Regions from separate parts of the Aneurinibacillus uraniidurans genome, predicted to be linked through region 4. Evidence: riboswitches for the same ligand, from Rfam matches in the RefSeq annotation. Region 4 holds a riboswitch; each other region holds the start of a gene.
The links. A riboswitch is a leader RNA that binds a small molecule or an ion and turns the genes downstream of it on or off. The one in region 4 is predicted to bind cyclic di-AMP.
Positions count from the first base shown of each region.

Region 1: linked by a shared signal. The riboswitch ahead of PO771_RS02955 (Na-translocating system protein MpsC family protein) and the one ahead of PO771_RS15675 (C40 family peptidase) in region 4 are both predicted to bind cyclic di-AMP.
Region 2: linked by a shared signal. The riboswitch ahead of PO771_RS13745 (hypothetical protein) and the one ahead of PO771_RS15675 (C40 family peptidase) in region 4 are both predicted to bind cyclic di-AMP.
Region 3: linked by a shared signal. The riboswitch ahead of PO771_RS02925 (C40 family peptidase) and the one ahead of PO771_RS15675 (C40 family peptidase) in region 4 are both predicted to bind cyclic di-AMP.

Region 1 is NZ_CP116902.1:575,940-578,138, forward strand. It holds gene kdpA (potassium-transporting ATPase subunit KdpA) at 1-57, opposite strand, end outside; gene PO771_RS02950 (hypothetical protein) at 78-344, opposite strand; cyclic di-AMP (ydaO/yuaA leader) riboswitch at 472-615, opposite strand; cyclic di-AMP (ydaO/yuaA leader) riboswitch at 823-974, shown strand; gene PO771_RS02955 (Na-translocating system protein MpsC family protein) at 981-1,361, shown strand; gene yunB (sporulation protein YunB) at 1,458-2,186, shown strand.
Region 2 is NZ_CP116902.1:2,759,592-2,761,790, reverse strand. It holds gene trpS (tryptophan--tRNA ligase) at 1-34, opposite strand, end outside; T-box leader at 82-325, opposite strand; gene yhfH (protein YhfH) at 471-608, opposite strand; gene PO771_RS13745 (hypothetical protein) at 862-1,218, opposite strand; cyclic di-AMP (ydaO/yuaA leader) riboswitch at 1,221-1,345, opposite strand; gene PO771_RS13740 (hypothetical protein) at 1,477-2,199, shown strand, end outside.
Region 3 is NZ_CP116902.1:568,626-570,824, reverse strand. It holds gene PO771_RS02930 (universal stress protein) at 1-352, shown strand, start outside; gene PO771_RS02925 (C40 family peptidase) at 412-876, opposite strand; cyclic di-AMP (ydaO/yuaA leader) riboswitch at 882-1,013, opposite strand; gene PO771_RS02920 (AbrB family transcriptional regulator) at 1,144-2,199, opposite strand, start outside.
Region 4 is NZ_CP116902.1:3,136,007-3,138,205, reverse strand. It holds gene PO771_RS15680 (hypothetical protein) at 1-592, shown strand, start outside; gene PO771_RS15675 (C40 family peptidase) at 640-1,167, opposite strand; cyclic di-AMP (ydaO/yuaA leader) riboswitch at 1,176-1,316, opposite strand; gene PO771_RS15670 (YheC/YheD family endospore coat-associated protein) at 1,460-2,199, opposite strand, start outside.

The DNA.
Region 1 (2,199 bases), 1.3 Mb from region 4:
TGGTTTTACTAGCAAAAGAAAAATTGCCAGCGTAATCGCTACCTGTACAAATCCCATTGTCATGTAGAATTCCTCCCTTACGCTTTCTCGCAAAATATGGTGAATCCGAAAAACGAAAGAAATGATACAGCAAATAGTCCAACCGTTACAAAATCATTGAACAAGCGTGATCCCTCCTTTCCTGAAAAATGGAATAAAAAATAGACCGACAATATCTCCTTCTCCATCAGAAAATGGCATGCGGAAACGAGCGCTGTAAACGCGCATCCTGCATGATCAATCTGATAGAGAAAAAGCATCATCGGTCTACCGAATGCCCATCCGTGCCTGGCACGGACCTGCATCAAGTCCCCCTGTTCTTTTTTGCTCTAAATAATAAGCAAAGAAAAAAAGACCTGCAAACAACTTGAATAAATGGTTTGATTTACCTTAAAAAGGCAACAAAAAAACCATCCTCAATAGGCGGTCTATGACCTCCTTCGCTTTAGCCGACGAAGTTAGCTGACGGGTAGGATGGCGAAAGAGTATTCTCATCCCTCTCTGCAAAAGCAGAGATTAACCCCAAAAGATTGGTTCCTCCGTTCCCGGCGCGCCGGGACTAGGCCGAATATGCGGTTGCTTCATGTGCTTAATTATACGAGCGGACTCGAATAAAAATAAAACCGTGAATATGAGGAAAATAGGAACAAAAGCAATGATTTAGGCGGAAAAATGAGGATAAAATACTCGCAATCAAATGAAATCTCTTTTTTTTAGCGTTTTTTATCACTTTACAAAGTTCTAGCAGCGGGAGTAAGATACTACCATCATTTTAATACATATATCGTTAGATCGCTGAGTCCCGGATCGGGAACGGGGGAACCAACTGTACAAGATAGATATTTGTACACGGGGTGAATCGCGGCAGAGCCGTGTAGGGTGACTTTTCACATCCGAATCCGACAGCTAACCTCGTAAGCGTATGGGGAGGAATTAGAGGAATGGGGCAAGTAGTAAAAAGCCACATGGAGTCGACAATTAGTGAGGCATACATTAAATTTTTGCGCGGTATACTTGGCAGAGGACCAAAAGAAACTAAAACATACATTATTCGCGATATGGTAATTGTTCGCTTAAAAGATGTGTTAACGCAAGAAGAAAAGGCATTAGCTCATACAGAACGGGGACGTCCGCTGGTGAAGCAAATGCGGCGGATTCTTCGCGAGACGCACAGCGTACAGACGGAAGAGATCATCTCGACCATTACAGGCTGCCAGGTTATTTCAAGCCACAGTGATATTAGTACAAAGCTTGGGGAGCAAGTTGAGATGTTCATATTAGATTGCGATCTAGAAAAGAAATGCAAAGTCAAAATGGAATAGAATGGAGGCCGTCCGAGTGAGGACGGCCTCTTTTTTGCTGCATCTTCTAGCAATGACCGGCTGTGCATATACTTAGCAGGGGAGAGGAGGGGACAGATGAAGCGGCGAAAAAAACGTTCGGTGCGTGCACCAATACCGTCACGTTATATGTTTCTTATCTCTCTTGCCGTTTTTCTCGGATTATCAATTCAGACGTTCTATTATATCGAGAAGAATCTTGAGCCGGTTATTCGAGATATTGCTCGTGCCCGTGTAGAGCAGATGGCGACGAAAACACTTCATGATGCGATTAGTGAAAAGATCGTAAAACAGACGAATTTTAAAGAACTTGTTCAGGTACAAAAAGATAAAAACGGAAAGATACAAGTGGCGTCATTTGATTATAATCGTTATGCGCCTATTGTAGCTGATGTTACCGAAAATGTCGGGCGCACGCTAGAAAAATTAGAACAAACACCAGAAAAAATTCCACTTGGGCAGGCGTTACGAAGTAATTTGCTTGCCCAGTATGGACCGGACATTCCGGTCACACTTGTTCCATATGGAAGCTCCCATGTAGAGCTGAAGCCAGAAGTAAAAGAGGCAGGTATTAACATGGTGCTTGTTACCGTTTATGTGGTTGTTCATACGAAGATTAAAATTGTGATTCCGTTTACGACAGAGCCTACCTCGCTTACGATGGAAATTCCGATCTCGAATACATTGATTGTAGGGGATGTCCCACAGTTTTATTATGATGGTAACGGGAAAGCTGTTGGAAGTGAGGTCCCTGGTGCTGTACCGCCTGCCATTCCCCCTGTTCAAATGAATGTCAAAAACGAATAATAGTAACAATTTT
Region 2 (2,199 bases), 380 kb from region 4:
TCGGCTGCACACCAGAAAAAATTTGTTTTGTCATCGTGTGTTTGCTCCTTTGGTATATAAAATAAAAAAGGCTCCTCGTCCATAAGGGACGAAGAACCGTGGTGCCACCCTCGTTAGCCAAAAGCGCAGCAGAAAGAAGGCTGGGCGTAAGGCTCACTTAATCCCCGATAACGGAGGGAAGCCGCCTGTGCCTACTCACAGCAGATGCCGCTTCAGCACGGAGCTCAGAAGTCCATTCCCCAGGGCGGTACGTACCGGGCTTCCACCTGCTCCCGGCTCTCTGCAACGCCGCATCCTGCGTACTATTCTTCCTCATAGCTTGTTCCTTGAATTGAAAATTATGATATACAATTTTTCTGATTGTGGCAAGTCTCAACGTCATAAAAAAGGAACACCTCTGCACAGGGCAAAAGGTGTTCAAGTGTGGGATAAGGTTCTCAACGTAACAAGGTTTACAAAAATGCCATCACTTAGTGAGGCAAGTTAGTGCACGTATCGTTGCTGCCGCATTCAGTCATATAAGACTCAGCCTGCTCAGATAATTCGGCTCCACAGCGTGCACAAGTTTTCGTTGGAAGGTTGTTATAGAACTCAGACACTGGAATCATGTTGAACGCCTCCTTTGATGTTTATATTGTATTATAACAGAAGATAATTATTCAAATGTGTTTTGTATCATAAATGAGTGGTTTTTTTACAGGAATGGCTTATATTCTTCATATTTCTCAATCATACGCTATTTTTCGTATTTTTAGAGTAATGAAAATATGACGCATAGTTGTGGGAGGTCTGTTATATTACAAGTATTTATGCGCAATCAAAATAAACACCCCCGCGAGATTTCGCGGGGGTGGGGACTGGTTATTTCCTGATTGTAATGATTTTGTTGTAGTGTCCTGGCTGACTATGGTTTGGTTCGCAAAGAATCACAATTCGATCCGCTTCTTCATGAATAGAACTAAGTTCTAACGTGCCGATGCAGTGTGTGTCGATATCGAGACAAAAATGAAGGCATTGATACTGGCTCCCCATAATTTCAGCAGCTGCTTTTTTAAGAATACCGGAAATTTGTTTGGTCTCGCTCGGTGTTTCAATGGTAACATTCATTTTTTTGCCGGCCAAACGGTTGAGTATAAGACGCACATCTGCTTGCAGTTCCTGGTGTGTTTTTGGCTTCTTGTCTTTTTTGGCCAGTACACTCCTGAAAAATTGAACCATAATTCCTCTCCTTATTCTGCCTACGAGGTTAGCTGACGGGTTCGGACGAAAGGACGCCCTACGCATCGTACGATTCACCCCAAATTCCGGGTCCCCCGCTCCATAATGGACTCGGCAATTGAATTACGATTGAATCATCATAATGCACGGTTTCCTCGTTGTCAATCAGATGACTCCGTGTTTTTTCACTTTTTTCATAGACGTTTTACCAGTACAATGTAAAGAGGAAAGAAAAGAGGAACAACAGGAGGAGTTCACATGATGAAACGATTCTTGCGCAAAGTATTTGCGGGGCGCAGGCACAACGGGGAAGCGCTCGATTCCGCAGAGAGCGTTGCGCAAGCTGTGGACGATGTACATATAAAGAGCGTGTCCAAAAGCCGTTATGAATGGACACTTGCACGGATCGCGTTTGAGGAAGATGTGCTGCGTGAAGAAGCATCCGACATGGTAGAAGAAGTAGTCTCTCGGGTCGAAGCGGGAGAGCGAGGGGGATGGATTCGCCTACGGGCCGGAGAGGGAGACCTAGATTCGGAACGAATTCATGCTTGGATCGACCGCATTGAGCGAGAGACATATGATGCAACGGCGCTACTGGATTGGGCAGACGAAGAAACAGCTCATCTGTACCGTACGTATGTACTCCCGGTAGATCAGGAAGAGCAGGAGACCTTCGTGCAGAGCCGGATGGTGATGATTTACGATACGTGCGAAGCGATTGGGATGAAGCCACGCCCACGTGCCCGCTTGTTTGCTGAGGCAATCGGCTGGGAGTTGTATGAGGATGATTTCGTCTCGTTTGAATCTTGGCTGGCTGAGATGTCAGATGCTGTATTGGAAGAAGCGGGAGAGGAAGCGGATAGAAAACGTGACTCGGATGATGTCTCACACATTACTCCGCTTCAGATTTCGCGAGAGGAAGTGGAACGTGAGGATATCGGAAAAATCGATGCTTTTTTTGCGCCGCTTCTCACTGATACA
Region 3 (2,199 bases), 1.3 Mb from region 4:
CCGTGGCTGGCGAATTGCCCGCCGCCTGAAATGCGAGCTGTACATTTTGACTATTCCACTCGCTCCGGTTGATCGTCTCAATGCAACAACTCGCAAACAGCATCTTGAGCTGGAACAAATCGCGCGTGACCTCGGTGCAGAATTTCACATTCGAGCGTTAGGAGGAAAAAAGCCCGAACAAATCATGATCGACTTCGTGAATGAAAAAGGCATTACCCAGATGGTCCTTGGGCAATCTGCCCGCTCCCGCTGGGAAGAAATCATCAAAGGCTCCATCATAAACCGAATCATGAAAAATACCCGCTTTGTCGATATTTTAATCGTAGCCGATGACGTCGATTACCGGGAATAAAAAAACCCCCAACCGCACATTTGCAGTTGAGAGTTCTTTGCGAAAGTTATGTATGGATGTTAATTCACGCGACGCGCACCCGCATAACGACTAGCCCAATAATGCTTATCATTGAGACTGCTAATCGATACGCCGCTGCTGCTTGCGGAATGTACAAATTTCCCATTGCCAATATACATACCAGCATGAGAAATCCCTCCGCTGCGCGATGTTTTGAAAAAGACGAGGTCTCCTGTCCGCAATGCTGAACGTGAAACCGGCGTGCCCTTTTGATACATCCCGCTTGCTGTACGCGGAAGCGTAATGTTCTCGCTTTTAAATACGTAATTTAAAAACCCTGAACAATCAAATCCTTGACGTGTTGTGCCTCCGAACTTATACGGTATTCCAATGAGGCTTTTCGCTTTTGAAGCAAGTGTCGCTGTCGAAGCAGCAGACGCTGTCTCAGCTCCAAATGATAAAGATAGACCAGTGACTGTAATAGAGGCGGCAAGTAAAAAAGACCAAAAATTCTTTCTTTTCAAGAACGATTTACTCCCTTCGAGCCTACGAGGTTAGTTGACGGGTTCAGAGGATAAGGTCTCTGTCCGCATGCGCAGATTCACCCCAAAAGAAATACTTTCCCCCGCTTCACAGTACGTGAATTCGGCAAGTAAATTTTTGTAACTTCACACCTTTATTTCTCTCTCGTAACAACGCTCTTATTCTATCGAATATTGGCGAAAAAAAGAAGTTTTTCTGGATAATGTTCAAAATTTAGACATATTTATAGGTTTTTTTTTGCAACTTATTTATAATATGCTTGTTTTCTGCTTTTGCAGGCGGCGCATCCACCAGGTAAGCACCGGAGGAACGGCAAAAATCACAAAAAAGACCCGGAAAAGTTGATACCCACTTACCATCGACAGGTCAGCATGGACCATCGCCGCCGTTACTCCCATCTCAGCAATTCCACCCGGAGCAGTACTTAAAAATGCAGTGGAAAGCGTCATCGACGATACTTTTGTCAGCAGCCAGGCAACGAGTAACGAAAATAAAATGAGCAGCAAACTGCTTGTTATCGTATATCCGCCCAGCTTTTTAACGTTTCCAAGCATATGCGGCTTCATCTGCAAACCAATATGAACACCGATCGCAAACTGGGATAGCAAAATAATCGTATGCGGTAGCGGTGGAACAGGCCTATAAAAAATAGCACAACATGCCGTTGCTAACAGCGGTCCGGTAAGCACACTAGTCGGCAGCCCGATTTTTCTGCCTATCCATGCTCCTCCAAGCGCAATCACCGCATACAAAGCATACATCCAACCGTCTATATTACCCGTTCCCCCACTGCTAGAAGCTATAGGCACAGCTTGTTCGACTCCTATACCATGGATCGTCAGAAATGGAACGGCAAAAATGACACTCATGACGCGAATTGTCTGCATAAATGCGACTACAGTCGCATCTACTCCTTCGACTTCCTCACTCAGGACAAGCATCTGTGATAACCCGCCCGGTACACTACCAAACACACCACTCGGCAGCGTAAGACCCGTTCGATATGCTACCCATGCTCCGAGTGAAAGACTAAACACAACCGTAGCGATTGTAGAAACAGCCATATATGGAAGCTGCTGAATAATCTGTACAACCGTTTCATGTGTAAAAGCCGCCCCTAGCATAGAGCCAAGTACAAGCAGCCCGGATGAACGCAAAGCAGTCGACCAATACAATGTGCGTCCAGTAGACAGTCTCCACACCATCACAGCGGTAAGCGGTCCAAGAATCCAGGGTAGTGGAATATACAGCAGCATGAACAGCAGTGCTCCAGCTAATCCCACAACAGCCGCTTCGATCCCTGC
Region 4 (2,199 bases):
GCACTTTCAGCGTCGTTCTTCTAGTCTCTCGCATATCGGATGCTGCGCCTACGAGCCAGTTTTTACGTTGTTTGAGATCTATCGGATGATCGAATCCGGCCAGACCGACTTTTTTCTTAATCAAGTGTACAGTCATCCAGACAATACGGTATGCGAATATGAAATTATTACTGGGGCACGCATTGATGCACTTTTTTATGAAAAGCAGGCAGGGGAGGATGAGGCGCCGGTTGAACGCTATCATCGCTTGCTGCAGTCACCGCGCACCATCTATCAGGCGACGGATGAAAGGCTGGCTTATGCAGTTTGTCAATTCTTTGAAGATGGACGGGGATGCGGTCTCGATCCACGGTTTAAGACCGGCATTTGTCGTTCTTTTATTTGTACATCGATTGAGGATCAGCTATCTATGTCCGAACGCAAGCAGCTAGCAGACTGGCAGCGTATCATTCGTGAGGAGGGCGAGCCGTTTCATCGTCGTGAACAGGCGGAATTGGAGAAAAGGGGCTGGACTTTGTTAGATCATGTGGAGTTAATCGTTTCGTATTTTACGGAATTAGCACAAGTGAAGAAGGCAGACTCGCATCGATAATGAAGCGAGTCTGCCTTTTCGTATGTTTTACACATAGATATAGCACTCTAGTTAATAACACGGCGGGCAGTCAGGTAGTATTTTTTGTGCCAGCTGCTGTTTAGGCTGCTGATTTTGACATCATCTTGCGGGTTGGACATATGCAGCACTTGACCGTTTCCAATATAAAGACCTACGTGTGTCACATCACGCTTGCCTTGATTAGAGTTATAGAAAACGAGATCGCCTTTGCGAAGTTTGTTCTTTGGCACGTATTCACCAAGGCGTACCTGGCGATCATCATCACGTGTCTGCATATTGATGCCGTTCTTGCCAAAGATATAATAGATGAACTGGGAACAATCCATATATTTTGGTGGACGGTAGTTGTGGCTGTACTGTGCCTTGTGATTCATGAGGCTTTTACCAGTACGAATGATGCTATCAATTTTGGCATTTTCGTTGGATACATTCACAGTTTGTCCGAATTTTGCGGAAATAGAAGCCGCTTCTGCTTGCCCCGGAAGCAGAAGACCGCTAGCAAGCGTTACGCCTGCTAGAATTCCTGTTGCGAGTTTTTTCATCGATGTATTCAAGCTATTTTCTCCCTTTCCTATTATGCCGACGAGGTTAGCTGACGGGTTCGGTCGAAAGGCGCCCGATCACATCGTGTGATTTAACCCCAAAACAATAAAGGTTCCCCCGTTCCAAACAATGGTGTGTTTGGATTTGGCATGTTCTTTGTTACTTTTTATACCTTAACGTAAAGAAAGAAAGAGAACATTAGTTAACCAATGGCGGTATTTCCAATGGAATGGACAGCGATCCTCATTTAGCCTGAGTAATAAGAAAAAACCGCCTGTTTATGAAAAAACAGACGGTTTTTATTCAGGTTTTTTCCATCTTTAATACAGATAGTGCGTATAAAATGGGAGCTTCGATGGCACATTTGTATGTGTCATGCTGTCCGGCGAGGCGAAAGAGTTCTCGGTTTGGTTTTGGATTCACTTCAATAATCCAGACGTAGCCGTTTGTATCAATTCCAAGATCGATGCCGAATTCCAGAAAATTACCAAACCGGGATTCGATATGAGAGGCGAGTAGTAGGCTAATGTGCTGCATACTTTGCATGATGGATTCTGCTTTTTCCGCTGAGAACCGTCGAGTAAGTAATGTTAACATAGATGTCGCTTTCCCTCCGCTTCGCAGGTTGGAGGTCACAAGGCGGTCAGGGGATTGTTTGCCGACCATACCTGTTATGCACCACTGTCCGCATACGTCCTTCTGGACAAGGACCCGGCTATCACAGATCATGCCGGGTATGAGAGAAAGAGACAATCCTTGTTGGAGGACGAAGGTTTGCTTTTGCTGCTGTGCCCATGTCAGTACATATCGTTCGGCCGCTTCGAGCGAATGAGCAGTGTGGCGAATCACGCCTTCTTTGCCGCTGCGTCCTACCATTTCAAATCGTTGCTGGTGCCGCCGGATACGTAGAATCCCCTTGCCGCCGGAGCCATTGACTGGCTTGGCATATAAAAGAGGGAAGCGTCTAGTCAGCTTCCCAAGTGCTCCGGACGTGAGTGAGACTGTCACAGGCAGATGACGAGAAAGTTCCGGATGATGGCTAA